Regions from separate parts of the Enterobacter sp. C3_dUdeg genome, predicted to be linked through region 2. Evidence: predicted binding sites of a transcription regulator. Region 2 holds the regulator's gene; the other holds the start of a gene.
The links. The regulator Fur, encoded in region 2, represses iron uptake genes when iron is present. The targets are predictions, from matches to a motif close to ATAATAATGAGAACNACTATCAA.
Positions count from the first base shown of each region.

Region 1 (15,808 bases), on a different contig from region 2:
GAACCCGAAAGCGCTTACCGCCACGACGGGCTGAACCGCTATCCGATGAGCGATATCCTCAGGCCATTCGAGCTGACGGCGGCGATGTGCCGTATGCACTGGATGAGCCCGATTATTGTCTACTGGGCGCGGCGTCAGGATCCGAAAGAGCTGGCAAGCCACGCCAGAGCCTACGGTGAATGGCTGGCGTCACCTATTCCGGCAGGAGGTCGTTAATGGAAGGATCGAATTTACTCCTCGCCGGGGTGCTGTTTTTATTTGCGGCCGTCGTCGCGGTGCCGCTTGCAGCCCGTATTGGTATCGGTGCGGTGCTGGGGTATCTGCTGGCGGGGATCGCGATTGGTCCCTGGGGGCTGGGATTCATCAGCGATGTCGATGAGATCCTCCATTTCTCCGAGCTGGGCGTGGTGTTCCTGATGTTCATCATCGGCCTGGAGCTGAATCCTTCGAAATTGTGGCAGCTCCGACGCTCTATCTTTGGCGTGGGCGCCGCGCAGGTGTTATTCAGCGCCGCGATCCTGGGCGGCCTGTTAATGCTGACCCACTTTTCATGGCAGGCGGCGGTGATTGGAGGGATAGGCCTTGCGATGTCGTCGACGGCGATGGCGCTACAGCTGATGCGCGACAAAGGGATGAACCGTAACGAAGCCGGTCAGCTGGGCTTTTCGGTGCTGCTGTTCCAGGATTTGGCGGTGATCCCGGCGCTGGCGCTGGTGCCGCTGCTGGCGGGGTCCGGGGACGATCACTTCGACTGGGCTAAAATCGCCATGAAGGTGCTGGCCTTCGCGGGCATGCTGATTGGCGGTCGTTTCCTGTTACGTCCCGTGTTCCGCTTTATTGCCGCGTCGGGCGTTCGCGAGGTGTTTACCGCCGCGACGCTGCTGCTGGTGCTGGGATCGGCGTTGTTTATGGACGCGCTGGGGCTGTCGATGGCGCTCGGGACCTTTATCGCCGGGGTGCTGCTGGCGGAGAGCGAGTATCGGCACGAGCTGGAAATTGCCATCGATCCCTTCAAAGGGCTGCTGTTAGGCCTGTTCTTTATTTCTGTGGGGATGGCGCTTAACCTCGGTGTGCTCTATACCCATCTGCTGTGGGTGATAGTGAGCGTCGCCATTCTGGTGGCGGTGAAGATGCTGGTACTGTACGTCATAGCGCGTATCTACGGGCTGCGCAGTTCGGAACGCATGCAGTTTGCCAGCGTGTTAAGCCAGGGAGGCGAGTTCGCGTTTGTGCTTTTCTCGACCGCATCCTCCCAGAAGCTGTTTAAAGACGATCAGATGGCGCTTTTGCTGGTGACGGTCACGCTGTCTATGATGACCACGCCGCTGCTGATGAAGCTGGTGGATAAACTGCTGTCGCGCCGCCTGAACCCGACGGACGATGAAGACGAAGCCCCGTGGGTAGAAGACGATAAGCCGCAGGTGATTGTGGTGGGTTTTGGCCGTTTCGGACAGGTTATCGGGCGTTTGCTGATGGCGAACAAAATGCGCATTACGGTACTGGAGCGTGATATCAGCGCGGTCAACCTGATGCGTAAATATGGCTATAAGGTTTACTACGGCGACGCGACCCAGCTTGAGCTGCTGCGCTCGGCGGGGGCGGAAGCGGCAGAGTCCATCGTAATTACCTGTAACGATCCGGAAGACACAATGAAGCTGGTGGATCTGTGCCAGCAGCATTTCCCGCATCTGCATATTCTGGCGCGTGCGCGGGGACGTGTTGAAGCTCACGAATTGTTGCAGGCGGGTGTGAAACACTTCTCCCGTGAGACGTTCTCCAGTGCGCTGGAGCTGGGTCGTAAGGCGCTGATCTCGCTCGGCATGCATCCGCATCAGGCGCAGCGCGCCCAGATGCACTTCCGCCGGCTGGATATGCGGATGCTGCGCGAGCTGATGCCGGTACATACCGATACGGCGCAGATCTCCCGCGTGCGGGAAGCGCGTCGCGAGCTGGAGGAGATCTTCCAGCGAGAGATGCAACAGGAACGACGCCAGCTTGATGGCTGGGATGAATTTGAATAAAGGGTAACGAAAGATGGCTGTACGTAAACGCTTTATCGCGGGTGCAAAATGCCCGACCTGTCAGGCGCAAGATACCCTGGCGATGTGGCGGGAAAATAATGTTGATGTTGTTGAGTGTGTTAAGTGCGGTCACCAGATGCGTGAGGCCGATAAAGAGGCCCGCGATCACGTTCGCAAAGAAGAGCAAGTTATCGGGATTTTTCATCCGGACTAGCGATATGCCCTGAGTTTTTTTAAGCTAAAGGGTACACGGGTGCAGATTTCCGCTACAATCTGCGCCAGCAATTTTCCCACGCTCAGGAGATATCATGAAAGTAGCAAAAGACCTGGTGGTCAGCCTGGCCTATCAGGTACGTACAGAAGACGGTGTGTTGGTTGATGAGTCTCCGGTGAGTGCGCCGCTTGACTACCTGCATGGTCACGGTTCCCTGATTTCCGGCCTGGAAAACGCGCTGGAAGGTCATGAAGTTGGCGACAAATTTGACGTTGCTGTAGGCGCGAACGACGCTTACGGTCAGTATGACGACAACCTGGTTCAGCGCGTTCCTAAAGACGTGTTCATGGGCGTTGACGAACTGCAGGTTGGCATGCGCTTCCTGGCTGAAACTGACCAGGGCCCGGTTCCTGTTGAAATCACCGAAGTGGAAGATGACCACGTCGTGGTTGACGGTAACCACATGCTGGCTGGCCAGAACCTGAAGTTCAACGTAGAAGTTGTTGCGATCCGTGAAGCGACCGAAGAAGAGCTGGCTCATGGCCACGTTCACGGTGCGCATGGTCACGACCATGACCACGATCACGGCCACGACGGCTGCTGCGGTGGTCACGGCCACGATCACGACCATGGTCACGACCACGGTAAAGGTGGTTGCGGTAACGGCGGCTGCGGTTGCCACTAATACCCGTCGTCTTTCAAGCCGCAGGTGCGTTGGCTGCGCTTTCAAACCCCGGTCACATAGTTATCTATGCTCCCGGGGATTTTCAAGCTTGCCGCCTTCCTGCGACTCGAAATCCATAGGGTATTTGGTATGTTGGCCCGGTAAGCTTCGCGCCACCGGGCACAAAAAAAGCGGGATAATCCCGCTTTTTTTACGCCTCAATAATGAGGAGGTGGCGTCTCTTCTGACTGAGAGGCAATGTTTGACGGCTGTGTAGCCTTCAGCTTTTCCGTCAGCAGGCGCATATGATCCCGCAGTTTTGCCATTTCGAGCTCATGTGCGGTCACGGTCTGGTTTAGCTCTTCGATGGTGATGTCCTGAAAAGCCAGGCGGCTTTCCAGCTCAGCCATTCTCGCTTCTATTGCTGTATCCTTCATCATTCACCTCGTTTATTTCAGATTCGCCATAATGGCCCTGCGGCGGCGCAGTTTAACTGAGTTTATCCTTAAGTACAGTCTGCATCCCTTTGGCAGGAAACTTATTTAAACAAAAATAGTCTGAAAAGTGGCGAGAATTGGAAGTGTCTGTCTGTAGATTTCTTCCGCAACGTTTTATAGTACGTAACTCATTTACGTTTAACGCTGGGGTGAGAGTCCCCAGGCCCTGGAGATATGGATGAAATCACTGTTTAAAGTAACGCTGCTGGCGACGACGATGGCTGTTGCGCTGAACGCGCCGCTGTCATTCGCTGCTGATACTGCTGCGAAGCCTGCTGCCACTGCAGACAGCAAAGCGGCGTTCAAAAATGACGACCAGAAATCCGCCTACGCACTGGGCGCATCTCTGGGTCGCTACATGGAAAACTCTCTGAAAGAACAAGAGAAACTGGGCATCAAACTGGATAAAGCTCAGCTGATCGCGGGCGTTCAGGACGCATTTGCAGATAAGAGCAAGCTGTCTGACCAGGAAATTGAACAGACTCTGCAGGCGTTCGAAGCGCGCGTGAAGGGTGCCGCTCAGACCAAGATGGACGCGGACGCTAAAGACAACGAAGCGAAAGGCAAAGCCTACCGCGATACCTTTGCCAAAGAGAAAGGTGTGAAAACCTCTTCTACCGGCCTGGTGTACAAAGTTGAGAAAGAAGGCACCGGCGATGCGCCTAAAGACAGCGACACCGTTGTTGTGAACTACAAAGGTACGCTGATCGACGGTAAAGAGTTCGATAACTCTTACACCCGCGGTGAGCCGCTCTCCTTCCGTCTGGATGGTGTGATCCCTGGCTGGACTGAAGGCCTGAAAAACATCAAGAAAGGCGGCAAGATCAAGATGGTTATCCCACCGGATCTGGCCTATGGCAAAACCGGCGTTCCGGGTATCCCTGCTAACTCTACGCTGGTCTTTGACGTAGAGCTGCTGGATATCAAACCGGCACCGAAAGCGGATGCGAAAGCAGACGCACCGGCTGACGATAAAGCCGCTGCTGCTAAGAAGTAATGTTGAAAAAAAACCGCCGCCTTTCAGGCGGCGGTTTTTTTATTGTGGGGCAGATATAATTAACACTGGAAAGCGCTACGCACGCTGTATTAATTTAGTTGTCCGTGTAGATAATGAGCCTGCCCTGAAAACCTAACGACAGGCTCCTGAAAAGGAGTGTTTTTTTCATGTCCAGGTCGCTTTTAACCAACGAAACCAGTGAACTTGATTTGCTGGATCAACGTCCTTTCGATCAGACCGACTTCGATATTCTGAAATCCTACGAAGCGGTAGTGGACGGGTTAGCGATGCTCATTGGCTCCCACTGCGAAATCGTATTGCACTCCCTGCAAGATCTGAAGTGTTCCGCCATCCGCATTGCGAATGGTGAACATACTGGCCGTAAAATTGGTTCGCCAATTACCGACCTTGCATTGCGTATGCTGCATGACATGACCGGCGCGGACAGCAGCGTCTCCAAATGCTATTTCACCCGCGCCAAAAGCGGCGTGCTGATGAAATCAGAAACCATCGCGATTCGAAACCGCGAGCATCGTGTTATTGGGCTGCTGTGCATCAACATGAACCTTGATGTGCCATTCTCGCAAATCATGAGCACCTTTATTCCACCAGAAACGCCGGACGTTGGCTCTTCTGTTAACTTTGCCTCCTCCGTTGAAGATCTGGTGACGCAGACGCTTGAGTTTACGATTGAAGAGGTGAATGCCGATCGCAACGTCTCGAACAACGCCAAGAATCGCCAGATCGTGCTCAATCTCTACGAAAAAGGGATTTTTGATATTAAAGACGCCATTAATCAGGTGGCCGATCGTCTGAACATCTCCAAGCACACGGTCTACCTCTATATTCGCCAGTTCAAAAGCGGCGATTTCCAGGGACAAGACAAGTAATGCGTTTTGCGTTAATGGTGACAGGCCCGGCGTACGGCACTCAGCAGGCCAGCAGCGCGCTGCAGTTTGCGCATGCGCTACTGGCGGCCGGACATGAGCTGGCGAGCGTTTTCTTCTATCGGGAAGGGGTGTATAACGCGAATCAGTTTACGTCACCGGCGAGCGACGAATTCGATCTGGTGCGCGCCTGGCAGGCATTAAACGAAAAGCAGGGCGTAGAACTGCACATCTGCGTGGCGGCGGCACTGCGCCGCGGGGTGACCGATGCAACCGAAGCCGCACGTCTTGGTTTATCGGGTTCTAACCTGCAGCCCGGCTTTTCGTTGAGTGGCCTGGGTGCACTGGCACAGGCGGCATTAACCTGCGACAGAGTGGTGCAATTCTGATGAAGCGTGTCGCGTTTGTTTTTTCCTCCGCACCGCACGGCAATGCGTCCGGCAGAGAAGGGCTGGATGCGCTGCTCGCGACCTCAGCATTGACCGAAGATATCGGTGTCTTCTTTTTGGGCGACGGCGTATTTCAGCTTCTGGCGGGGCAGCAGCCTCAGGCCATTCTGGCGCGTGATTACATCACGACGTTCAAAGTGTTACCGCTTTACGATATCGAAACCTTCTATGTCTGTGCCGACTCCCTGGCCGCGCGCGGTTTAAACGAGGCAACGCCTTTCGTGCTGGATGTGACAGTCCTGTCTTCTGCTGCACTGCGCGAACACCTTTCCCACTACGACACCGTTCTGACTTTCTGAGGCTGACATGCTCCATACTCTGAGCCATTCACCGTGGCAATGTGATATCGATGCGTTACTGAGCATGCTGCGCGAAGGTGATGACCTGCTGCTGATTCAGGATGGTGTGCTTGCCGCACTGGACGGCAGTCGTTTCGTTGAAATTCTCACGAATGCCCCCATAACAGTCTCTGCGCTGAAGGACGATCTGGATGCGCGGGGTCTTTCTGGTCAAATTTCAGCCAAAATTGACGTGGTTGGCTATACTGATTTCGTCAATCTTACTGTGACGCACGCCAGTCAAATGAACTGGTGATTTGAGATCGCTGTATATTTCTTGACACCTTTTCGACGTAGCCCTAAAATTTCGCGTCCTCATATTGTATGAGGTCGTTTTATTACGTGTTTACGAAGCAAAAGCTAAAACCAGGAGCTATTTAATGGCAACAGTTAACCAGCTGGTACGCAAACCACGCGCACGCAAAGTTGCAAAGAGCAACGTGCCTGCGCTGGAAGCCTGCCCGCAGAAACGTGGCGTATGTACTCGTGTATATACCACCACTCCTAAAAAACCAAACTCCGCACTGCGTAAAGTATGCCGTGTGCGTTTGACTAACGGTTTCGAAGTGACTTCCTACATCGGTGGTGAAGGTCACAACCTGCAGGAACACTCCGTGATCCTGATCCGTGGCGGTCGTGTTAAAGACCTTCCGGGTGTTCGTTACCACACCGTTCGTGGTGCGCTCGACTGCTCAGGTGTTAAAGACCGTAAGCAGGCTCGCTCCAAGTACGGCGTGAAGCGTCCTAAGGCTTAATGGTTCTCCGTTAAGTAAGGCCAAACTGATTTATCTTAATGTCAAACTAAACTCTTTGAGTTTTGGACAATCCTGAATTAACAACGGAGTATTCCCATGCCACGTCGTCGCGTCATTGGTCAGCGTAAAATTCTTCCAGATCCGAAATTCGGATCAGAACTGCTGGCAAAATTTGTAAATATCCTGATGGTAGATGGTAAAAAATCTACTGCAGAAGCAATCGTATACAGCGCGCTTGAGACCCTGGCTCAGCGTTCTGGTAAAAATGAACTGGAAGCTTTCGAAGTCGCTCTCGACAACGTTCGCCCAACCGTAGAAGTTAAGTCCCGCCGCGTTGGTGGTTCTACTTATCAGGTTCCAGTTGAAGTTCGTCCGGTTCGTCGTAATGCTCTGGCAATGCGTTGGATCGTTGAAGCTGCTCGTAAACGCGGTGATAAATCCATGGCTCTGCGTCTGGCGAACGAACTTTCTGATGCTGCAGACAACAAAGGTACTGCAGTTAAGAAACGTGAAGACGTTCACCGTATGGCAGAAGCCAACAAGGCGTTCGCACACTACCGTTGGTAATCCCTTCGGAGTATTAGTCACCAGGCGGGCGCTTCAGAGAAGCCGCCCGCTCTGGGTAACTTAACTGAACGCCTAAAGATATAAACGAGGAATCAAATGGCTCGTACAACACCCATCGCACGCTACCGTAACATCGGTATCAGTGCGCACATCGACGCCGGTAAAACCACTACTACCGAACGTATTCTGTTCTACACCGGTGTAAACCATAAAATCGGTGAAGTTCATGACGGCGCAGCCACCATGGACTGGATGGAACAGGAGCAGGAGCGTGGTATCACTATCACCTCCGCAGCGACTACTGCATTCTGGTCAGGTATGGCTAAGCAGTACGAACCGCATCGCGTAAACATCATCGACACCCCAGGGCACGTTGACTTCACCATCGAAGTAGAACGTTCCATGCGTGTTCTTGACGGCGCGGTAATGGTTTATTGCGCAGTTGGTGGTGTTCAGCCACAGTCTGAAACCGTATGGCGTCAGGCGAACAAATATAAAGTTCCACGCATCGCGTTCGTTAACAAAATGGACCGTATGGGTGCTAACTTCCTGAAAGTTGTTGGCCAGATCAAAACCCGTCTGGGCGCGAACCCTGTTCCGCTGCAGCTGGCAATTGGTGCTGAAGAAGGCTTCACCGGCGTTATCGACCTGGTGAAAATGAAAGCCATCAACTGGAACGATGCAGACCAGGGCGTTACCTTCGAATACGAAGATATCCCAGCTGCAATGCAGGACCTGGCTGACGAATGGCACCAGAACCTGATCGAATCCGCTGCTGAAGCTTCTGAAGAGCTGATGGAGAAATACCTGGGTGGTGAAGAACTGACTGAAGAAGAGATCAAAAAAGCTCTGCGTCAGCGCGTTCTGAACAACGAAATCATCCTGGTAACCTGTGGTTCTGCGTTCAAGAACAAAGGTGTTCAGGCGATGCTGGATGCGGTAGTTGACTACCTGCCATCCCCAGTTGACGTTCCTGCGATCAACGGCATCCTGGACGACGGTAAAGATACTCCGGCTGAGCGTCACGCAAGCGACGAAGAGCCATTCTCTGCACTGGCGTTCAAAATTGCTACCGACCCATTCGTGGGTAACCTGACCTTCTTCCGCGTTTACTCTGGTGTGGTTAACTCCGGTGACACCATCCTGAACTCCGTGAAAGCGGCGCGTGAACGTTTTGGCCGTATCGTACAGATGCACGCTAACAAACGTGAAGAGATCAAAGAAGTTCGTGCGGGCGACATCGCTGCAGCTATCGGTCTGAAAGACGTGACCACTGGTGACACCCTGTGTGACCCGGATCACCCGATCATTCTGGAGCGTATGGAATTCCCTGAGCCGGTAATCTCCATCGCAGTTGAACCAAAAACCAAAGCTGACCAGGAAAAAATGGGTCTGGCTCTGGGCCGTCTGGCGAAAGAAGACCCATCATTCCGCGTATGGACTGATGAAGAATCTAACCAGACCATCATCGCTGGTATGGGTGAACTGCACCTGGACATCATCGTTGACCGTATGAAGCGTGAATTCAACGTTGAAGCGAACGTGGGTAAACCTCAGGTTGCTTACCGCGAAGCGATTCGCGCGAAAGTTACCGATGTTGAAGGTAAACACGCTAAGCAGTCTGGTGGTCGCGGTCAGTACGGTCACGTTGTGATCGACATGTACCCACTGGAGCCGGGCTCTAACCCGAAAGGTTACGAGTTCATCAACGACATCAAAGGTGGTGTAATTCCTGGCGAATACATCCCAGCCGTTGATAAAGGCATCCAGGAACAGCTGAAAGCGGGCCCTCTGGCTGGCTATCCGGTTGTTGACATGGGTGTTCGTCTGCACTTCGGTTCTTACCACGACGTTGACTCCTCTGAACTGGCGTTTAAACTGGCTGCGTCTATTGCCTTTAAAGAAGGCTTTAAGAAAGCAAAACCAGTTCTGCTTGAGCCAATCATGAAGGTTGAAGTAGAAACTCCTGAAGAGAACACCGGTGACGTTATCGGTGACTTGAGCCGTCGTCGCGGTATGCTGCGTGGTCAGGAATCCGAAGTAACTGGCGTTAAGATCCACGCTGAAGTTCCGCTGTCTGAAATGTTCGGATATGCAACTCAGCTGCGTTCTCTGACCAAAGGTCGTGCATCATACACCATGGAATTCCTGAAGTATGATGATGCGCCTAACAACGTTGCTCAGGCCGTTATTGAAGCCCGTGGTAAGTAATCCACAGGATTAAAACCTAAGTCCCGTGCTCTCTCCACAGGGGAGAGCACTATAGTAAGGAATATAGCCGTGTCTAAAGAAAAATTTGAACGTACAAAACCGCACGTCAACGTTGGTACTATCGGCCACGTTGACCATGGTAAAACTACCCTGACTGCTGCAATCACTACCGTTCTGGCTAAAACCTACGGTGGTTCTGCTCGTGCATTCGACCAGATCGATAACGCACCAGAAGAAAAAGCACGTGGTATCACCATCAACACTTCCCACGTTGAATATGACACCCCGACTCGCCACTACGCACACGTAGACTGCCCAGGCCACGCCGACTATGTTAAAAACATGATCACCGGTGCTGCGCAGATGGACGGCGCGATCCTGGTTGTTGCTGCGACTGACGGCCCAATGCCTCAGACTCGTGAGCACATCCTGCTGGGTCGTCAGGTAGGCGTTCCTTTCATCATCGTGTTCCTGAACAAATGCGACATGGTTGATGACGAAGAGCTGCTGGAACTGGTAGAGATGGAAGTTCGTGAACTGCTGTCTCAGTACGATTTCCCGGGCGACGACACTCCAATCGTTCGTGGTTCTGCTCTGAAAGCGCTGGAAGGCGAAGCTGAGTGGGAAGCTAAAATCATCGAACTGGCTGGCTTCCTGGATTCTTACATCCCAGAACCAGAGCGTGCGATTGACAAGCCATTCCTGCTGCCAATCGAAGACGTATTCTCCATCTCCGGTCGTGGTACCGTTGTTACCGGTCGTGTAGAGCGCGGTATCATCAAAGTTGGTGAAGAAGTTGAAATCGTTGGTATCAAAGAGACTGCGAAGTCTACCTGTACTGGCGTTGAAATGTTCCGCAAACTGCTGGACGAAGGCCGTGCTGGTGAGAACGTTGGTGTTCTGCTGCGTGGTATCAAACGTGAAGAAATCGAACGTGGTCAGGTTCTGGCGAAGCCAGGCTCAATCAAGCCACACACCAAGTTCGAATCTGAAGTGTACATCCTGTCTAAAGACGAAGGCGGCCGTCATACTCCGTTCTTCAAAGGCTACCGTCCACAGTTCTACTTCCGTACAACTGACGTGACCGGTACCATCGAACTGCCAGAAGGCGTTGAGATGGTAATGCCAGGCGACAACATCAAGATGGTTGTGACTCTGATCCACCCAATCGCGATGGACGACGGTCTGCGTTTCGCAATCCGTGAAGGCGGCCGTACCGTTGGCGCGGGCGTTGTTGCTAAAGTTCTGGGCTAATTAATTATCCCCGAATAAAAAAAGGACGCTTCGGCGTCCTTTTTTGTTTTCTGCCGCTCAGTTACTGTCACAAAATTACGCATTTTTTGCCTGCTCCCGCCCCGTATTGTGGCGTTTGTGCTATTGTAATCATAACCATTCTCACTTACACTTTGCGCATAATTTGAACGGGAGTCTCTATGTACGTTTGTTTATGTAATGGTGTAAGCGACAAAAAAATACGTCAGGCCGTTCGCCAGTTTCAGCCTCAGTCATTTCAGCAGCTACGCAAATTTGTTCCGGTGGGAAATCAATGCGGTAAATGTGTACGTGCTGCGCGAGAGATCATGCAGGACGAATTGATGCAGATCCCGGAATACAAAGAGATCGCGTAAGCGCCCATCTTTTTTTTGACATCCCTGTAGCCCGATCTACGCTTCAATGAGTGGAAGCGGAGGGACTATATAATGAAAGGTGATGTTAAAATCATAAGTTATCTCAATAAATTATTGGGAAATGAGCTTGTCGCAATTAACCAGTACTTTCTTCACGCGAGAATGTTCAAAAACTGGGGGCTTAAGCGTCTGAACGACGTTGAGTACCATGAATCGATCGATGAAATGAAGCACGCCGATAAATATATCGAGCGTATTTTATTCCTTGAAGGCATTCCAAACCTGCAGGACCTCGGAAAGCTGGGCATCGGAGAAGATGTCGAAGAGATGCTGCGTTCCGACCTCAGGCTGGAACTTGAAGGTGCCAAAGATCTCCGTGAAGCCATTGCCTATGCTGACAGCGTACATGACTACGTCAGTCGCGATATGATGATCCAGATCCTGGCCGATGAAGAAGGCCATATTGACTGGCTGGAAACGGAGCTGGATCTGATTGCTAAAATCGGTCTGCAGAACTACCTTCAGTCGCAGATTAAAGTGGAAGAGTAACCACCGTCTTCCAGCCTACGCATAAACCCGCTGCTGCCAGAAATGGCCCAAAAGGCAGTGGGTTTTTTAATGCTCCCTTATCGCCGGTGAGTAACGAAAACACAAGAATGCTAAGTAGCGCCATAAGCGCAGCGAGTAACGCCAGCGTAGGCAGCATGCACCAGCCATGCCACGCACCAAGCGCCGCCAGGTATTTTACATCGCCGTATCCCATCCCTTCACGCCGGCAGATAAACCGATATCCCCAGTAAATAACGGCAAAGCCGACATATCCAGCCATCGCTCCCACCACTGCACTTGGCAGAAAATCAGGTTGGACGCAGAGCTGAAAGAGCAGGCCCGCCCAGAGCAGCGGGCAGAGAAACTTATCCGGAAGCAGTCCGTAGCGAATATCTGCACGGACGAGAAAGGCAGTCAGCGAAAAATAGACCAGCAAAAAGGGGAGGGTGGTTAACATGGAAAAGGCCTCAAAGGGGTTTGAGCGCATCCTCGCTATAATCGGCCTGGGCGGCAATCTATAAAAACGACACTTGCGTAGGGGCTCGAGACAAAGCCTTGAGAAGGGATACATTGCGTAAAAAGTTGCGCGCCCTTACGCATACTGCGCCTCTGGCGCTTAATTTCTAAACGGCACTTGCGTCTTGTCCAGATTTACGTATAATGCGCGGGCTTGTCGTAATTGACGGCGGGTTCAATCAGAACCAGAGTAGCTCATTTTGTTACTCAACAATGCTCCCAATTGGGGAGCTACGTAAGAACGGTTACACTCTCCCATCAATCGTAATGGGTTTGAGGAGTAATCATTTTCGTTTATAAAATAATTGGAGCTCTGGTCTCATGCAGAACCAAAGAATCCGTATCCGCCTTAAAGCGTTTGATCATCGTCTGATCGATCAATCAACCGCGGAAATCGTCGAGACTGCTAAGCGCACTGGTGCGCAAGTCCGTGGTCCGATACCGCTGCCGACCCGCAAAGAGCGCTTCACCGTTCTGATCTCTCCGCACGTCAACAAAGACGCGCGTGATCAGTACGAAATCCGCACTCACAAGCGTCTGGTTGACATCGTTGAGCCAACTGAGAAAACCGTTGATGCTCTGATGCGTCTGGATCTGGCTGCCGGTGTAGACGTGCAGATCAGCCTGGGTTAATCAGGTCATCGAGCGATTGAGAGGTTGATACAATGATTGGTTTAGTCGGTAAAAAAGTGGGCATGACCCGCATCTTCACTGAAGATGGCGTTTCAATCCCAGTAACCGTAATCGAAGTTGAAGCAAACCGCGTTACCCAGGTTAAAGATCTGGCTAACGATGGCTACCGCGCTGTTCAGGTGACCACTGGTGCTAAAAAAGCTAACCGTGTAACCAAACCAGAAGCGGGTCACTTCGCTAAAGCTGGCGTAGAAGCTGGCCGTGGTCTGTGGGAATTCCGTCTTGCTGAAGGCGAAGAGTTCACCGTAGGTCAGGACATTAGCGTTGAGCTGTTTGCTGACGTTAAAAAAGTTGACGTAACCGGTACCTCTAAAGGTAAAGGTTTTGCTGGTACCGTTAAGCGCTGGAACTTCCGTACCCAGGACGCTACCCACGGTAACTCCTTGTCTCACCGCGTTCCGGGTTCTATCGGTCAGAACCAGACTCCGGGAAAAGTGTTCAAAGGCAAGAAAATGGCAGGTCAGCTGGGTAACGAACGTGTGACCGTTCAGAGCCTGGACGTAGTACGTGTTGACGCTGAGCGCAACCTGCTGCTGGTTAAAGGTGCAGTTCCGGGTGCAACCGGTAGCGACCTGATCGTTAAACCAGCTGTGAAGGCGTAAGGGGATAGCAATGGAATTAGTATTGAAAGACGCGCAGAGCGCGCTGACTGTTTCCGAAACTACCTTCGGTCGTGATTTCAACGAAGCGCTGGTTCACCAGGTTGTTGTTGCTTATGCAGCTGGTGCTCGTCAGGGTACTCGTGCTCAGAAGACTCGTGCTGAAGTAACTGGTTCTGGCAAAAAGCCATGGCGCCAGAAAGGTACCGGCCGTGCGCGTTCAGGTTCTATCAAGAGCCCGATCTGGCGTTCAGGTGGCGTGACCTTCGCTGCGCGTCCACAGGACCACAGTCAAAAAGTTAACAAAAAGATGTACCGCGGCGCGCTGAAAAGCATCCTGTCCGAACTGGTACGTCAGGATCGTCTGATCGTTGTCGAGAAGTTCTCTGTTGAAGCGCCTAAAACTAAGCTGCTGGCACAGAAACTGAAAGACATGGCTCTGGAAGATGTGCTGATCATCACCGGTGAGCTGGACGAGAACCTGTTCCTGGCCGCACGTAACCTGCACAAGGTTGACGTACGCGATGCGACTGGTATCGACCCGGTTAGCCTGATCGCCTTCGACAAAGTCGTAATGACTGCTGATGCTGTTAAGCAAGTTGAGGAGATGCTGGCATGATTCGTGAAGAACGTCTGCTGAAGGTGCTTCGCGCACCGCACGTTTCTGAAAAAGCGTCTACTGCGATGGAAAAAACAAACACCATCGTTCTCAAAGTTGCTAAAGACGCGACCAAAGCAGAGATCAAAGCTGCTGTGCAGAAACTGTTTGAAGTCGAAGTCGAAGTCGTTAACACCCTGGTAGTTAAAGGGAAAGTTAAACGTCACGGACAGCGTATCGGTCGTCGTAGCGACTGGAAAAAAGCTTACGTCACCCTGAAAGAAGGCCAGAATCTGGACTTCGTTGGCGGCGCTGAGTAAGTCGGAGGAGTAATACAATGGCAGTTGTTAAATGTAAACCGACATCTCCGGGTCGTCGCCACGTAGTTAAAGTGGTTAACCCTGAGCTGCACAAGGGCAAACCTTTTGCTCCGTTGCTGGAAAAAAACAGCAAATCCGGTGGTCGTAACAACAATGGCCGTATCACCACTCGTCACATCGGTGGTGGCCACAAGCAGGCTTATCGTATTGTTGACTTCAAACGCAACAAAGACGGTATCCCAGCAGTTGTTGAACGTCTTGAGTACGATCCGAACCGTTCCGCGAATATCGCGCTGGTTCTGTACAAAGACGGCGAACGCCGTTACATCCTGGCCCCTAAAGGCCTGAAAGCTGGCGACCAGATTCAGTCTGGCGTTGATGCTGCAATCAAAGCAGGCAACACCCTGCCGATGCGCAATATCCCGGTTGGTTCTACCGTTCATAACGTAGAAATGAAACCAGGTAAAGGCGGTCAGCTGGCACGTTCCGCTGGTACTTACGTTCAGATCGTTGCTCGTGATGGTGCGTATGTCACCCTGCGTCTGCGTTCTGGTGAAATGCGTAAAGTCGAAGCAGACTGCCGCGCTACTCTGGGCGAAGTTGGCAATGCTGAGCATATGCTGCGCGTTCTGGGTAAAGCAGGTGCTGCACGCTGGCGTGGTGTTCGTCCTACCGTTCGCGGTACTGCGATGAACCCAGTCGACCACCCACATGGTGGTGGTGAAGGTCGTAACTTTGGTAAGCACCCGGTAACTCCGTGGGGCGTTCAGACCAAAGGTAAGAAGACCCGCAGCAACAAGCGTACTGATAAATTTATCGTACGTCGCCGTAGCAAATAATTTTAGAGGATAAGCCATGCCACGTTCTCTCAAGAAAGGTCCTTTTATTGACCTGCACTTGCTGAAGAAGGTAGAGAAAGCGGTGGAAAGCGGAGACAAGAAGCCCCTGCGCACTTGGTCCCGTCGTTCAACGATCTTTCCTAACATGATCGGTTTGACCATCGCTGTCCATAATGGTCGTCAGCACGTTCCAGTCTTTGTTACCGACGAAATGGTTGGTCACAAACTGGGTGAATTCGCACCGACTCGTACTTATCGCGGCCACGCTGCTGATAAAAAAGCGAAGAAGAAATAAGGTAGGAGGAAGAGATGGAAACTTTAGCTCAACATCGCCATGCTCGTTCTTCTGCTCAGAAGGTTCGCCTTGTTGCTGACCTGATTCGCGGTAAGAAAGTGTCGCAGGCCCTGGACATCCTGACCTATACCAACAAGAAAGCTGCGGTATTGGTCAAGAAAGTACTGGAAT
Region 1 covers NZ_BAAKFX010000005.1:21,336-37,143, reverse strand. The annotation lists gene kefG (glutathione-regulated potassium-efflux system ancillary protein KefG) at 1-216, shown strand, start outside; gene kefB (glutathione-regulated potassium-efflux system protein KefB) at 216-2,021, shown strand; gene AC27FC_RS13995 (YheV family putative zinc ribbon protein) at 2,035-2,235, shown strand; gene slyD (peptidylprolyl isomerase) at 2,330-2,920, shown strand; gene AC27FC_RS13985 (protein SlyX) at 3,118-3,336, opposite strand; gene fkpA (FKBP-type peptidyl-prolyl cis-trans isomerase) at 3,575-4,393, shown strand; gene AC27FC_RS13975 (helix-turn-helix transcriptional regulator) at 4,561-5,283, shown strand; gene tusD (sulfurtransferase complex subunit TusD) at 5,283-5,669, shown strand; gene tusC (sulfurtransferase complex subunit TusC) at 5,669-6,028, shown strand; gene tusB (sulfurtransferase complex subunit TusB) at 6,036-6,323, shown strand; gene rpsL (30S ribosomal protein S12) at 6,448-6,822, shown strand; gene rpsG (30S ribosomal protein S7) at 6,919-7,389, shown strand; gene fusA (elongation factor G) at 7,486-9,600, shown strand; gene tuf (elongation factor Tu) at 9,670-10,854, shown strand; gene bfd (bacterioferritin-associated ferredoxin) at 11,034-11,228, shown strand; gene bfr (bacterioferritin) at 11,301-11,777, shown strand; gene AC27FC_RS13925 (prepilin peptidase) at 11,761-12,234, opposite strand; gene rpsJ (30S ribosomal protein S10) at 12,615-12,926, shown strand; gene rplC (50S ribosomal protein L3) at 12,959-13,588, shown strand; gene rplD (50S ribosomal protein L4) at 13,599-14,204, shown strand; gene rplW (50S ribosomal protein L23) at 14,201-14,503, shown strand; gene rplB (50S ribosomal protein L2) at 14,521-15,342, shown strand; gene rpsS (30S ribosomal protein S19) at 15,359-15,637, shown strand; gene rplV (50S ribosomal protein L22) at 15,652-15,808, shown strand, end outside.
Region 1: the regulator Fur is predicted to act here: its motif matches at 10,977-10,999, upstream of bfd (bacterioferritin-associated ferredoxin).

Region 2 (15,808 bases):
TCGTGCTGAATGGCACCTCGTCATCCAACAAAGTGGTGCTTAACGCCCTGCTCACCCCGGGCGACCTGGTACTATTCGACCGTAACAACCACAAATCCAACCATCACGGTGCCCTCCTCCAGGCTGGCGCAACGCCGGTCTATCTGGAAACCGCGCGCAACCCGTACGGCTTTATTGGCGGCATTGACGCCCACTGCTTTGAAGAAAGTTATCTGCGCGAGCTGGTGGCAGAGGTGGCGCCAGGCCGTGCACGCGATGCGCGTCCGTTCCGCCTGGCGGTGATCCAGCTGGGTACCTACGATGGCACCATCTATAACGCTCGTCAGGTGGTGGATAAGATTGGACACCTGTGTGATTACATCCTGTTTGACTCGGCCTGGGTGGGTTACGAGCAATTTATTCCGATGATGGCCGACTGCTCTCCGCTGCTGCTGGAGCTGAACGAAAACGATCCGGGGATCCTGGTCACCCAGTCCGTACATAAGCAGCAGGCCGGCTTCTCGCAGACCTCGCAAATTCATAAGAAAGACAGCCATATCAAAGGGCAACAGCGCTATGTCCCGCATAAGCGCCTGAATAATGCCTTTATGATGCACGCCTCCACCAGCCCGTTTTATCCGCTGTTCGCTGCGCTGGACATCAACGCCCGTATGCACGAAGGCCAGAGTGGCCGCAACATGTGGATGGATTGCGTGGTGAACGGTATCGAAGCGCGCAAGCTGATCCTGGAGAACTGCCGGTATCTGCGCCCCTTCGTGCCGGAAACGGTGGATGGCCTCCCGTGGGAAAGCTGGGACACGGCGAAAATTGCGACCGATCTGCGCTTCTTCCACTTCGTACCGGGTGAAAACTGGCACGCTTTTGAAGGCTACGCTGAGCATCAGTATTTTATCGACCCGTGCAAGCTCCTGCTGACCACGCCGGGTATTAACGCCCGCACCGGGGAGTATGACGACTTCGGCGTGCCCGCCACTATCCTCGCCAACTTCCTGCGTGAAAACGGCATCGTGCCGGAAAAATGCGATCTCAACTCGATCCTGTTCCTGCTCACGCCTGCGGAAGATATGGGCAAACTGCAGCAGCTGGTGGCGCAGCTGGTGCGCTTCGAAAAACTGCTCGAGAGCGATGTTCCGCTGAAAGACGTCCTGCCTTCTCTCTACAAACAACATCCGGAACGTTACGCGGATTACACCCTGCGCCAGATCTGCCAGGAAATGCATGACCTGTACGCCCGCCACAACGTGAAACAGCTGCAGAAAGAGATGTTCCGCAAGTCTCACTTCCCACGCGTGATGATGAACCCGCAGGACGCGAACTACGCCTATCTGCGCGGTGAAGTTGAACTGGTCTCCCTGCGCGACGCGGAAGGCCGCATCGCCGCCGAAGGCGCGCTCCCTTATCCGCCAGGGGTGCTGTGCGTTGTCCCAGGGGAAGTCTGGGGCGGTTCCGTGCTGCGCTACTTTGCCGCGCTGGAAGAAGGCATCAATCTGCTGCCGGGCTTCGCGCCGGAGCTGCAGGGTGTGTACGTCGAGGAGTGTGAGGGTCGCAAGCAGGTTCGCTGTAACGTCATCAAACAACCCGCCGCTCAGCCCGCGCTGCTGAAAGGAGAGAAATTATGAGTAAGTCCAATAAGATGGGCGTGGTGCAGCTGACCATCCTAACCATGGTGAACATGATGGGCTCCGGGATTATCATGCTGCCTACCAAACTGGCAGAGGTGGGCACCATCTCTATCATCTCCTGGCTGGTGACGGCAGTCGGTTCAATGGCGCTGGCGTGGGCGTTTGCCAAGTGCGGAATGTTCAGCCGTAAGTCAGGCGGCATGGGCGGCTATGCCGAATACGCTTTTGGCAAGTCGGGCAACTTTATGGCCAACTATACCTACGGGGTGTCGCTGCTGATCGCCAACGTGGCGATTGCCATCTCCGCCGTGGGTTACGGTACGGAGCTGTTTGGCGCGACGCTCAGCCCGGTGCAAATTGGGCTGGCGACCATCGGCGTGCTGTGGATCTGTACCGTGGCTAACTTTGGCGGCGCGCGCATCACCGGGCAGCTCTCCAGCATCACCGTCTGGGGCGTGATTATCCCGGTTGTCGGCCTGTGCATCATCGGCTGGTTCTGGTTCAGCCCGACACTCTACGCCAACTCCTGGAACCCGCACCATGTGCCATTCTTTACCGCGGTCGGCTCTTCAATCGCCATGACGCTCTGGGCCTTCCTGGGTCTGGAATCCGCCTGTGCGAACGCGGAAGTGGTAGAGAATCCGGAGAAGAACGTGCCGATTGCGGTCCTCGGCGGCACGCTGGGCGCGGCGGTGATCTATATCGTCTCGACTAACGTGATTGCCGGGATTGTGCCAAACATGGATCTGGCAAACTCTACGGCGCCGTTCGGTCTGGCCTTCGCGCAGATGTTCACGCTTGAGGTCGGGAAAGTGATCATGGGGCTGATGGTGATGTCCTGCTGCGGTTCACTCCTCGGCTGGCAGTTCACCATCGCACAGGTCTTTAAATCCTCGGCTGATGAAGGTTACTTCCCAAAAATCTTCTCCCGCGTGACCAAAGCGGATGCGCCGGTGCAGGGCATGCTGGCGATTGTTATCTTCCAGAGCGGATTGTCGCTGATGACCATTAGCCCGTCGCTGAACAGCCAGTTCAACGTGCTGGTCAACCTGGCGGTGGTGACGAACATCATTCCGTATATCCTGTCGATGGCAGCGCTGGTGATCATTCAGAAGGTGGCGAAGGTGGATCCACGCAAAGCGCGTGCGGCCAATATCGTGGCGCTGATTGGGGCAATCTACAGCTTTTATGCGCTCTACTCATCCGGCCAGGAAGCGATGCTCTACGGGGCAATGGTGACCTTTATGGGCTGGACGCTGTACGGTCTGGTGTCACCGCGGTTTGAATTGAAGAATAAGCATAGCTAAAAAAAGCCCGGTGGCGCTAGCGCTTACCGGGCCTACGAGGTCAAAGCAAAACGGCAACCCAGGGGTTGCCGTTTTTAGTGTTTTCTCCCTCTCCCTGTGGGAGAGGGCCGGGGCGAGGGCATCAGCCCGCACCCATACCGCACTTACGCGTTTTTCAGCACTTCGCTGACAATCTCTACCGCCTCTTTCTCAATCTGCTGACGGTGCTCAGCGCCGAGGAAGCTTTCGCAATAGATTTTGTACGCATCTTCCGTACCGGACGGACGCGCGGCGAACCAGCCGTTCTCAGTCATCACTTTCAGACCACCAATGGATGCGCCGTTGCCCGGTGCAGCCGTCAGACGCGCGGTGATCGGATCGCCCGCCAGGGTGCTTGCGCTGACCATCTCCGGAGAGAGTTTGGACAGGGCCGCTTTCTGAGCTGACGTCGCGCTAGCCTGAATACGGTTATAGCTTGGTGCACCAAAGCGTGCCGCCAGGTCGTTGTAGTGTTCCTGCGGGTTCTTACCGGTGACCGCGGTGATCTCCGCCGCCAGCAGGCACATGATGATGCCGTCTTTATCGGTTGACCATGGCGTGCCGTCGAAACGCAGGAAAGATGCGCCCGCGCTCTCTTCACCGCCGAAGCCGAAGCTGCCGTCGTGCAGACCGTCAACGAACCATTTGAAGCCGACCGGCACTTCCACCAGCTTGCGGCCCAGCGCCTCGACCACGCGGTCAATCATCGCAGAGGAAACCAGCGTTTTACCGACGGCCACCTCTTTGCCCCACTGCGGGCGGTGCTGGAACAGATAGTTAATTGCAACAGCCAGATAGTGGTTCGGGTTCATCAGCCCGGCAGGGGTGACGATACCGTGACGGTCATAATCCGGGTCGTTAGCAAACGCCAGATCGAATTTATCACGCAGCGCCAGCAGGCCCGCCATCGCGCACTCGGATGAGCAGTCCATACGGATCGCGCCGTCTTTGTCCAGGTGCATAAAGCGGAAGGTCTGATCGACGTGATCGTTCACGATGGTCAGATCCAGCTTGTAGTGCTCGGCGATACGTTTCCAGTATTCGATACCGGAGCCGCCCAGCGGATCCACGCCCAGCTTCAGGCCGGCTTTCTGGATGGCCGCCATATCGACGATATCCGCCAGCCCTTCCACGAACGGCTGAACCAGATCCTGCTCTTTCACATGACCGGACGCCATGGCCGCATCCAGAGAAATACGCTTCACGCCTTTAAGATCGTCAGCCAGCAGCGCGTTCGCACGATCTTCCACCACTTTGGTGACGTTAGTGTCGGCCGGGCCACCGTTAGGCGGGTTGTATTTGATACCACCGTCTTCCGGCGGGTTGTGGGATGGCGTAATAACGATACCGTCCGCCAGAGCGCCACCTTTTTTGTTGTGCACCAGGATGGCATTAGAGACCGCAGGCGTTGGGGTGAAGCCATTGTTCTCCTGAACAATCACATCGACGCCGTTTGCCGCCAGCACTTCCACAACAGAGATGAACGCCGGTTCAGACAGGGCATGGGTATCTTTCCCCACGTAGCACGGACCGGTAACGCCGTTTTTAGCGCGCTCTTCCGCAATGGCCTGAGCAATGGCCAGAATGTGCGGTTCGTTAAAGCTGTGGCGCGCCGCGCTGCCGCGGTGACCAGATGTACCAAACTTCACTGCGTGTTCTGCGTTGCCCACGACCGGTTTCAGCACGTAATACTGCGCGGTCAGCTGAGCGACGTTAATCAAATCGCTTTGTTGTGCAGGTTGGCCTGCACGGCTGTGATTTGCCATTACCGGGTCCTTCTGATGCAAGGGTTAAATTGTACCGCAAACCTTTTCAATCAATTCCGCCGGGAACTGCATGGACTGCATGATGTGTTCAATCATGCTGCACTTGCGGCCCGTATTGGTATTGGTGATCACCCAGTACGGGGTGCCAGGAACATGTTTGGGTTTGGTTTGATTGCCATTTTGCAGCAGCGTCTGCTCGTCGCCCGCGAAATAGACGCGAGTACGGCCGTGAAGCGACTCGGTCGCTTCAGCAAACGCTTTGTTATCCAGTGAGTAAAGTGTAGACAGCACCAGCATAAAGCGGTTAACCGCCTTTTTCTGCTCCGCGTATTCATCGGAGAGCAGCAGCTCGCGCATCGCGCGCACTTTATCTTTTGCCGGCGTCACGACAGGTTTTGCTTGTGCAACAACGCTCGGCTGAGACACGACATCTTTGGTGACTGGGGTAGCAGGCTGTGAAGCGGCGGAAATTTTAAGCATGCGCCGTAAAATGTCGGACGCGCTCTCCCCGATATGCCGCGTCTGGCTGGCAATATACTGATAGAGTTCGTCATCAACTTCGATTGTTTTCATCTTAATCCAGTGCGATATCTTATCTGAATACAAGTCATTGGGATTATAAGGTCAAATCCCAACAGCGGATAGCGTCAAACCAGGTTGGCCGCAAAAGTCAGATTAAACTGGAACCTTGCAGCCGGGCGGCAGAATGGTCAACATGATACCCTAACCTGACATACGTAAAAAAAGAACTTTGCCATGAAATTGAATACCCGAGCGCAAACTGCACAATCGCCGAACAATAATTCTCCCATCGTACTGGTTCACGGGCTTTTTGGCAGCCTGGATAACCTGGGCGTGCTGGCGCGCGATCTGGTTACCGACCACGATATTTTACAGGTCGATATGCGCAATCATGGTCTTTCCGGGCGTTCCGACGAGATGACCTACGCGGCGATGGCGCAGGATCTGCTGGATACGCTGGATGCCCACGACCTGCAAAAGGTGACCCTCATCGGGCATTCAATGGGTGGCAAAGCGGTGATGGCCCTGACGGCACTGGCCCCGGACCGTATTAGCGGCCTGGTGGTGATTGACGTCGCGCCCGTGGATTATGACGTCCGCCGTCACGACGAGATTTTTGCCGCCATCAATGCGGTCACAGAAGCGGGTGTCGCTACGCGCCAACAGGCGGCTGCCGTCATGCGTGAGCATCTTGATGAAGAAGGCGTCGTGCAGTTCCTGCTGAAGTCATTTGTTGACGGCCAATGGCGTTTTAACGTGCCGGTGCTCTGGGAGCAATACAATAACATCGTGGGCTGGGAAACCGTCCCCGCCTGGCCACACCCTACTCTCTTTATTCGCGGCGGAAACTCACCTTACGTTACCGACGCGTACCGCGACACGCTGCTGGCCCAATTCCCGCAGGCTCGCGCCCACGTGATTGCCGGTGCCGGGCACTGGGTGCATGCGGAAAAACCGGATGCTGTGCTGCGCGCCATTCGCCGCTATCTTGCTGATACTGCAAATTGATTAAAAAGAAAGCGACTGGAAGGCTGCGGGCTTCCAGTCGTTGGCGTGCCGTTTTTGGTGATGTATGATGGCGCGCTTATCGCCCGGGCATTAGCAGGGCGGCGTGTTTCCCCCGAAGTCTCAGAATCATGGCCAAAGAACAAACGGACCGTACGACACTAGATCTGTTCGCGAATGAGCGTCGCCCGGGACGACCCAAGACGAATCCGCTTTCGCGCGATGAACAGCTGCGTATCAATAAACGCAACCAGCTTAAACGCGATAAAAATCGTGGGCTTAAGCGTGTCGAACTGAAGCTTAACGCCGACGCCGTCGATGCGCTGAACGAGCTGGCTGACGCGCGAAATATCAGCCGCAGCGAGCTCATTGAAGAGATGTTGCTCGTCCAGCTTGAGACGTTACGCAGCCAGGCATAAGTCTGAAAATCCCCTTTATCGCCCTTTTCATGTAGCACAGAGTGCAGTCCTGCGCGATAGCTGTTTCCGCAGGGTTGCCAGTTCTGCTATTATTGCCCTTATCCGTGGCCAAATTGCGCCACCATACTATTAAGTTTCAAGAGGTTATTTTACTCATGGCAATCATCGGCATTTTCTTTGGCAGTGATACCGGCAATACCGAAAATATCGCAAAAAACATTCAAAAACAGCTCGGTAAAGACGTTGCTGATGTGCATGACATCGCCAAGAGCAGCAAAGAAGATCTGGAAGGCTATGACATTCTGCTGCTGGGTATCCCAACCTGGTACTACGGTGAAGCCCAGTGCGACTGGGATGATTTCTTCCCGACGCTGGAAGAAGTGGACTTCAACGGTAAGCTGGTCGCCCTGTTTGGCTGTGGCGATCAGGAAGACTACGCCGAATACTTCTGTGACGCGCTGGGCACCATCCGCGATATCATTGAGCCGAACGGCGCGGTTATCGTAGGCCACTGGCCGACCGCCGGTTACCACTTCGAAGCGTCTAAAGGCCTGGCCGATGACGATCATTTCGTAGGCCTGGCCATCGACGAAGACCGTCAGCCAGAACTGACCGCAGAGCGCGTTGAGAAGTGGGTGAAGCAGATCCGTGAAGAACTGCACCTGGATGATATTCTGAACGCCTGATTTTATCGCGGCGCAACTGCGGTTGCGCCCATGCTCCAGGTCAAACCGATTAAATTAATCGCTACAATCTTTTAACTTTTTCGCCCAGACCTGTACAATGTCTCCCTGATAAAACGTGGTTTTCCATTGAGCAAGTTTGTTGGTGATACCACGTTTTTATAAGCATATTTTGCCTGAGACTTGCAGTTTTCATTTAGCCATGGCAGTTCTATAATGAGACGCATTATCCCGGGTGCATTTTCTGTCACTTCCTACAGAAGTGAATCGTTTAGCAACAGGACAGATTCCGCATGACTGACAACAATACCGCATTAAAGAAGGCTGGCCTGAAAGTTACGCTTCCTCGGTTAAAAATCCTTGAAGTGCTTCAGGGTCCAGACAATCACCATGTCAGTGCGGAAGACCTTTATAAACGTCTTATCGACATGGGTGAAGAGATTGGGCTGGCTACCGTCTATCGCGTGCTGAACCAGTTTGATGACGCAGGCATTGTTACCCGTCATAATTTCGAAGGCGGTAAATCTGTTTTCGAACTGACCCAGCAGCAGCACCACGATCACCTGATCTGCCTCGATTGTGGCAAGGTCATTGAATTCAGCGATGATTCCATCGAAGCGCGCCAGCGTGAAATCGCGGCGCGTCATGGCATCCGCCTGACGAACCACAGCCTGTACCTTTACGGTCACTGCGCTGAGGGCGATTGCCGCGAAGACGATCACGCGCACGACGCGAAATAATAAGATTCATACTCTGAGCCAGCCGCAAGGTTGGCTTTTTTTTTGCCTGGAAAAAGCCCGGTGGCACTGTGCTTACCGGGCCTACGGGCTATGACACCTTTGTAGGCCCGGTAAGCGCAGCGCCACCGGGCGTAAAGCACTTATTTATTGTTATTGCGTATCTCGTTCCAGATCTTATCGCAACGCTTCGCCACTTCCTGATCGTTACCGGTTTTACGCGCCTGGATGCAGGCCTGATAATCCATCACGCGGACGTTTTCCTGCGTCGCGAACTGCTCATGCGCTTTCTCTTTCTTCAGCACGTTCAGCACGCTCTGACAGGCTTGAATTTTCTCCGGCGATCCTTCCGCAGTATTTATGCAGGCGCTATACGCCTCCTTCAGACGGGAGTCCTCTTTCGGCGCCTGATTCTGAGCACACGCCACCAGCCCTGATGCCAGCAACGCGACGATTACAATTTTTTTCATCATGTGCAGTCTCCATGCCGGCGGGACTCAGCCCGCCGGTGCGTTCATCAGAAGATGGTGAATGGGGCAATAACCATGAATTTCACGTCACGCTCATCCTGGAAGATGTTGCCGTAACCGCCCGCATAGCTCGGGATATCGGAGTGGTTGTCATACTGGGTGAAGTGCAGTTTGAACATCGTGCCTTTCGCACGGCCATCCTGCAGGGTGTAGATAGCATCTAAGCTGTAGGAAGACTCTTTCAGGCGATAGTTGGGATCGTAGTATGCGTCCGGCGTGGCCATATCGGCAGGTTTTGCGTCCCAGGCGTAAGCGTAAGAAGCGCCCACCGCCCAGCCAGGCAGGTTCCAGTTTTTCAGGTCATACATTGCGCCGAAGAAGACCGCTTTCTCGCCGTCGGCGTTGAAGTCTGAGCGGTTATCCCACCAGATATCAAGACGACCGTTGGAGGAGGCGTAGGTCGGGGTCATACGCTGCAGGAAGTAGCCCTGCAGCCCTTCCGCCTTCACCCATGTGCCTTCCAGACGCAAATCAACCTGACCGACCTTGTAGCCGAAGGTTAACGCCTGCAGCCACGCGGTGCCGTCATAAATGTCGTTGACGCCACCGTTGCTGACTTTGTCGCGCGTACCGTAGAACTGGTAGCTGGTGCTCAGCGGGCTACCCGCGACATCGAATTTATAGCTGGCCTTAGCAAAGTACTGATCGACATAGCCCTGTGCCTGACCAAATGCCGCTTCTAGCACCAGATCGTTTTTGAAGTCGTACTTCGCGCCCAGCGAGTGCAGGTAATCGACTTTGGTTTTTTTATCGTTCTGGTAGAACTTGTCCATTTCGATGTGCCACGGTGCTTTGTACTCGTTGGTCCACATATAGGAGAAGCTCAACGCACCCGCATCACCGTAGTCAAAGTTCGCCCCGGCTTCGGCACCCTGATAGGTACCCGGCATAAAGCTCCAGTGCGGTGCTAACAGAGTCTGGCCAGTTGGCTGAATATAACCACCGCGCGCCCAAACCGGACCGTATTTAAATTTTGCAGCGGCTTTGTAAAGGCTGATACCGCTCTTATCCCCGGACCAGTCTTCTTTATAGGCTTTGTTGCTGGAGGAGAAGGCAATTTCGTTCGGGTGGGCGCTGTCGCCGTTTTCCGCCATTTCAATCGCGGTAAACGCAGCAATATCCAGACCGAACATATCCGCGGCATAGCCTGACTGGAAGTCCAGGTTGGCGTTCCAGGTGGAGTGAGAAAGGTTGGTTTTGTATTTGTCTTCGGTGACGTCTTTACGGTCACGTTCACGCTGCCAGTAATAAATACCGCCCGTGAGGGTAGAATCATCGATGAAGCCCACCGCTTTCGCCTCTGGTGTCACCACCAGACCCGACATTGCTGTCACACCGGCAATAGCCAGCGCCAGCGCACTACGTTTGCCACTGAACGTACGCATAGATTATTCCTCTTTGACGAATTAAAACGCCTGAAGCGGCGTAAATAAAAAAGACCAAATGGTCAGGGGTAGCTTTAAATACCCTCGAATTAACTACCGTCTTTAGGTTATTTTTCGCGTCGCGAATTATCAATGCTTTTTAGCGGACAAAAGTCAGGACTATGACGAAGTGCACATAATTGGTAGCGCTTTGTAACATTTGTGAGGAGGCGAGGAATGGCGGGGAATTATCAGGTATTTCAGTAGCTAGACGTGAGAATCCTTTCCTTTTTTATAACCTTTTTAACTTCCGCAATGATACAAACTTTTTTTTGAAAAATAAGTAGCACCTCATTGACCTGATATTTTTATCACGCCTTTTTAGGCCCTGGCTTAATACCCTGATCGTAAAATAAAAAAACGCCGCATAGTGCGGCGTTTGTCTCTCATTGACCAGAGCAGCAATATTATTCGCCGATCTTCGTCCAGGTATCACGCAGGCCTACGGTACGGTTGAATACCGGTTTTTCCGCCGTGCTGTAACGGCTGTCCAGGCAGAAGTAACCTTCACGTTCGAACTGGAACGCTTTGCCCGCTTCAGCGGCTTTCAGAGAAGGCTCCGCATAACCCTGCTTGATCACCAGAGATTCCGGGTTGATGGTCGCCAGGAAGTCTTCCGCTGCACCTGGGTTAGGCACGCTAAAGAGACGATCGTACAGACGGATTTCTACCGGCAGCGCGTGGGAAGCGCTCACCCAGTGAATCACGCCTTTCACCTTGCGGCCATCCGCCGGATCTTTGCTCAGCGTTTCAGCGTCATATGAACAGAAGATGGTGGTGATATTCCCTTCCGCATCTTTCTCTACGCGCTCGGCTTTGATGACGTAGGCATTACGCAGACGCACTTCTTTACCCAGCACCAGACGCTTGTACTGCTTGTTGGCTTCTTCGCGGAAGTCAGCGCGGTCAATCCAGATGTCACCGCTGAACGGCACGTCACGGCTACCCATTTCCGGTTTGTTCGGATGGTTAGGCATGGAGACCAGCTCGCTTTCACCCTGCGGATAGTTTTCGATAACCAGTTTAACCGGGTCGATAACGGCCATCGCGCGCGGGGCGTTTTCGTTGAGATCTTCGCGAATGCAGGATTCAAGGGAGGCCATCTCGATGGTGTTGTCCTGCTTGGTCACGCCGATGCGTTTGCAGAACTCACGAATAGAGGCGGCAGTGTAACCACGACGGCGCAGACCAGAGATGGTTGGCATACGTGGGTCATCCCAGCCTTCAACGTGCTTGTCGGTCACCAGCAGGTTCAGCTTACGCTTGGACATCACGGTGTATTCCAGATTCAGACGAGAGAACTCGTACTGGCGCGGATGTACAGGAATGGTGATGTTGTCCAGAACCCAGTCGTACAGACGACGGTTGTCCTGGAACTCCAGCGTACACAGGGAGTGCGTAATGCCTTCCAGCGCATCGCTAATGCAGTGGGTAAAGTCGTACATCGGGTAGATGCACCACTTGTTGCCGGTCTGATGGTGTTCCGCAAACTTAATGCGGTACAGCACCGGATCGCGCATCACGATGAACGGAGACGCCATGTCGATTTTGGCACGCAGGCACGCTTTGCCTTCTTCGAAGCCACCGGCACGCATTTTTTCAAACAGCGCAAGGTTCTCTTCCACGCTGCGATCGCGGAACGGGCTGTTTTTGCCCGGGGCGGTCAGCGTACCGCGATATTCACGGATTTCATCAGCAGACAGTTCGTCAACATACGCCAGACCCTTGTTGATCAGTTCAACCGCGTAGGCGTACAGCTGATCGAAATAGTCAGAGGAGTAGCAGATATCGCCAGACCAGTTGAAGCCCAGCCATTGCACGTCATTCTTGATGGACTCAACGTATTCGATGTCTTCTTTTACTGGATTGGTGTCATCGAAACGCAGGTTGCACTGTCCCTGGTAGTCTTGCGCAATGCCAAAGTTCAGGCAGATGGACTTCGCATGCCCGATATGCAGGTAGCCGTTCGGCTCCGGCGGGAAACGGGTATGAACTGTGGTGTGCTTACCACTGGCCAGATCTTCATCGATGATCTGACGAATAAAGTTACTCGGGCGGGCTTCTGCCTCACTCATCGTGGATTCCTCAAAGCGTAAACAACGTATAACGGCATATGATCTTATAAGCCGGACGTAGTGACAACCCTTAAAACGTCTCTGAAGAAAATAATGGGGGCTTTTGCTGCAAAAAAAAGCGGCGGAGGATATCCCCCGCCGCTTAAGGCATGACTCTACTCAGGAGCGATTACTTGCCTTTAATCTCATACAGCGGTGTTTGCCCCGCAACAACCAGACCTTTCGCCTGAATGACCAGGCCACTGAAGTCATCGATGTTGCTGCAAACGACCGGGCTTATCATGGAGCGCGCGTTGGCGTTCAGGAAGTCCAGATCCATTTCCAGAATCGGCTGCCCGGCCACCACTTCAGCGCCCTCTTCCACCAGGCGAGTAAAGCCCTGACCGTTCAGCGCAACGGTATCGATACCCATGTGGACAACGATCTCCGCGCCATTTTCGGTTTCGAGGCAGAACGCGTGGTTGGTGTTGAAGATTTTCACGATGGTACCGGCCGCCGGAGACACAACGGTTTTGTCCGTTGGTTTCACCGCCACACCGTCACCAACAGCTTTGCTGGCGAAGGCTTCGTCAGGCACCTGCTCAATCGCAACCACTTCACCTGTTACCGGTGAAACCAGCGCGGCTACCGTTTTGGCGTTCGGTACCGCCTGCGGTTTTGCAGCCGCTGGCGCGGCGGCAGGTGCGGCAGAAGCTTCTGCTGCGGCTACCGGACCAGTGGTTTTCATGGCATTAGCAATTTTCTCTGCCACGAAGCCAACGATAATCTGCACGCTGGTTTTGTTCAGGCGGATAACGCCGGAAGCACCCAGACGTTTGGCCAGCGCTTCGTTCACCAGGGAAGAGTCTTTGACGTTCAGACGCAGACGAGTGATACAGGCGTCGATACCGGTCAGGTTGTCAGAACCGCCGACAGCGGCGATGTACTGACGCGCCAGGCCTGAAACGTCCTGATCCTGAGCACCGCTCACGTTCACATCCTGACCATCCGCTTCGCTACCGGCCACGGCCAGTTCACGACCCGGGGTCATCAGGTTGAATTTGGTGATAGTGAAACGGAACACCATGTAGTAGATCGCGAAGAACACCAGACCTTGCGGGATCAGCATCCACCAGTGGGTCGCCAGCGGGTTACGGGACGACAGCACCATATCCACCAGACCGGCGCTGAAGCCGAAACCGGCAATCCAGTGCATGCTGGCAGCGATGAACACGGAGATACCGGTCAGCACGGCGTGGATCACATACAGAACCGGCGCCACGAACATGAAGGAGAACTCCAGCGGCTCGGTGATACCGGTGAAGAAGGCCGCGAACGCCCCCGCCATCATGATACCCAGCACTTTTGCTTTGTTCTCTGGACGCGCGCAGTGGTAGATAGCCAGCGCAGCACCCGGCAGACCAAACATCATGATCGGGAAGAAGCCCGCCTGGTAACGACCGGTGATACCGACAACCGCTTTACCTGCTTCGATGGACTGTGCGCCACCCAGGAAGTTAGGGATATCGTTAATACCGGCAACGTCGAACCAGAATACGGAGTTCAGCGCGTGGTGCAGACCGACCGGGATCAGCAGACGGTTGAAGAACGCGTACACGCCCGCACCGACAGAACCCAGTTTCTGGATGTGCTCACCGAAGTTCACCAGACCGTCGAAAATCATCGGCCAGACGTACATCATGATGAACGCGACAACGATCATCACAAACGAGGTCAGGATAGGAACCAGGCGGCGACCGCTAAAGAAGGAGAGCGCTTTTGGCAGCTCTACGCTGCTGAAGCGGTTATACAGTTCGGCGGAGATGATACCCACAAGGATACCGACAAACTGGTTGCTGATCTTACCGAATGCCGCCGGAACCTGGTCCGCCGGAATTTTTTGGATCATGGCCACCGCTGCAGGCGAGCAGAGGGTGGTTAACACGAGGAAACCGACAAAACCCGTCAGCGCAGCGGCACCGTCTTTGTCTTTGGACATACCGTAAGCCACACCAATCGCGAACAACACGGACATGTTGTCGATAATGGCGGAACCTGACTTGATAAAGAACGCCGCCAGCGCGCTGGTATTACCCCAGCCGTTGGGGTCGATCCAGTAGCCGACACCCATCAGGATGGCTGCGGCAGGCAGCGTGGCGACCGGCACCATAAGCGCGCGGCCAACCTTTTGTAAATAACCTAGAATACTCACTTTCTTCCCCCTATGAGACCCCGTTTAAGGCATGTTCTCAGCTCTGTTTTTTATTGTGTCACGAACTATAGATACAGTTGATGCTTCACTGGCATTGTGAGTGTGTGAAAAATTAATTCGTATCGCAAATTAAACGCGTACTTTTTGTGATTTTTGTCACCAAATATCGTTATTCACCCTCCCTTACACTGGCTAACAGCGAAAACTTATTTTATCATTCAAAAAATCAAGACGGATTGATCCGGCCTGAAAGTTTCCAGGTTACGCTTAAGTATCAGGTCCCGATAGCCATCCGCCCACTCTTCTACTTAAACTCTTGAGGTGAACAATGAGACTGATTCCCCTGGCAACTGCTGAACAAGTCGGTAAATGGGCCGCTCGCCATATCGTTAACCGTATTAACGCCTTTAAACCGACCGCCGATCGTCCTTTCGTTCTTGGACTTCCGACAGGCGGCACGCCGCTGACCGCCTATAAGGCGCTGGTTGAGATGCATAAAGCAGGCCAGGTTAGCTTCAAACATGTTGTGACCTTCAATATGGATGAATACGTTGGCTTACCGAAAGACCACCCGGAAAGCTACCATAGCTTTATGCACCGTAATTTCTTTGATCACGTTGATATTCCATCTGAAAATATTAACCTGCTGAATGGAAACGCGCCTGATATTGACGCAGAATGCCGTCAGTATGAAGAAAAAATCCGTTCTTACGGTAAGATCCACCTGTTCATGGGTGGTGTAGGTAATGATGGTCATATCGCGTTTAACGAACCGGCGTCATCTCTGGCTTCCCGCACCCGTATTAAAACGCTGACCCATGACACGCGCGTGGCAAACTCCCGCTTCTTTGACGGCGATGTTAACCAGGTTCCAAAATACGCCCTGACCGTAGGCGTAGGCACCCTGCTGGATGCCGAAGAAGTGATGATTTTGGTGCTGGGCGGCGTGAAAGCGCAAGCGCTCCAGGCTGCCGTTGAAGGCAACGTTAACCATATGTGGACCATCAGCTGCCTGCAGCTGCATCCTAAATCCGTCATCGTCTGCGACGAACCGTCCACGATGGAGCTGAAGGTTAAAACGCTGAAATACTTCAACGAGTTAGAAGCTGAGAACATCAAAGGTCTGTAATTGAATAACCGCCTCTTCATCAAGAGGCGGCCGCTTTTTTTAACCGGGGGTCGTTATGTACGCTTTAACCCACGGTCGGATTTATACCGGCCATGAAATTCTGGATGACCATGCGATTGTTATCGCTGATGGCCTGATTGAACGTGTTTGTCCGCTGGCAGAACTGCCGCCGGAGATTGAACAGCGCTCACTCAATGGAGCAGTAATCTCCCCCGGTTTCATCGACGTACAGCTCAACGGCTGCGGCGGTGTGCAATTCAATGACACCGCGGATGCGGTGACGGTCGAAACGCTGGAGATCATGCAGAAGGCCAACGAGAAATCGGGCTGCACCAGCTATCTGCCAACGCTCATCACCAGCAGTGATGACCTCATGAAGC
Region 2 covers NZ_BAAKFX010000002.1:37,280-53,087, forward strand. The annotation lists gene speF (ornithine decarboxylase SpeF) at 1-1,619, shown strand, start outside; gene potE (putrescine-ornithine antiporter) at 1,616-2,929, shown strand; gene pgm (phosphoglucomutase (alpha-D-glucose-1,6-bisphosphate-dependent)) at 3,073-4,713, opposite strand; gene seqA (replication initiation negative regulator SeqA) at 4,738-5,286, opposite strand; gene ybfF (esterase) at 5,470-6,243, shown strand; gene ybfE (LexA regulated protein) at 6,372-6,659, shown strand; gene fldA (flavodoxin FldA) at 6,815-7,345, shown strand; gene fur (ferric iron uptake transcriptional regulator) at 7,636-8,082, shown strand; gene chiQ (ChiQ/YbfN family lipoprotein) at 8,223-8,549, opposite strand; gene chiP (chitoporin ChiP) at 8,597-9,994, opposite strand; gene glnS (glutamine--tRNA ligase) at 10,441-12,108, opposite strand; gene nagE (N-acetylglucosamine-specific PTS transporter subunit IIBC) at 12,278-14,299, opposite strand; gene nagB (glucosamine-6-phosphate deaminase) at 14,628-15,428, shown strand; gene nagA (N-acetylglucosamine-6-phosphate deacetylase) at 15,484-15,808, shown strand, end outside.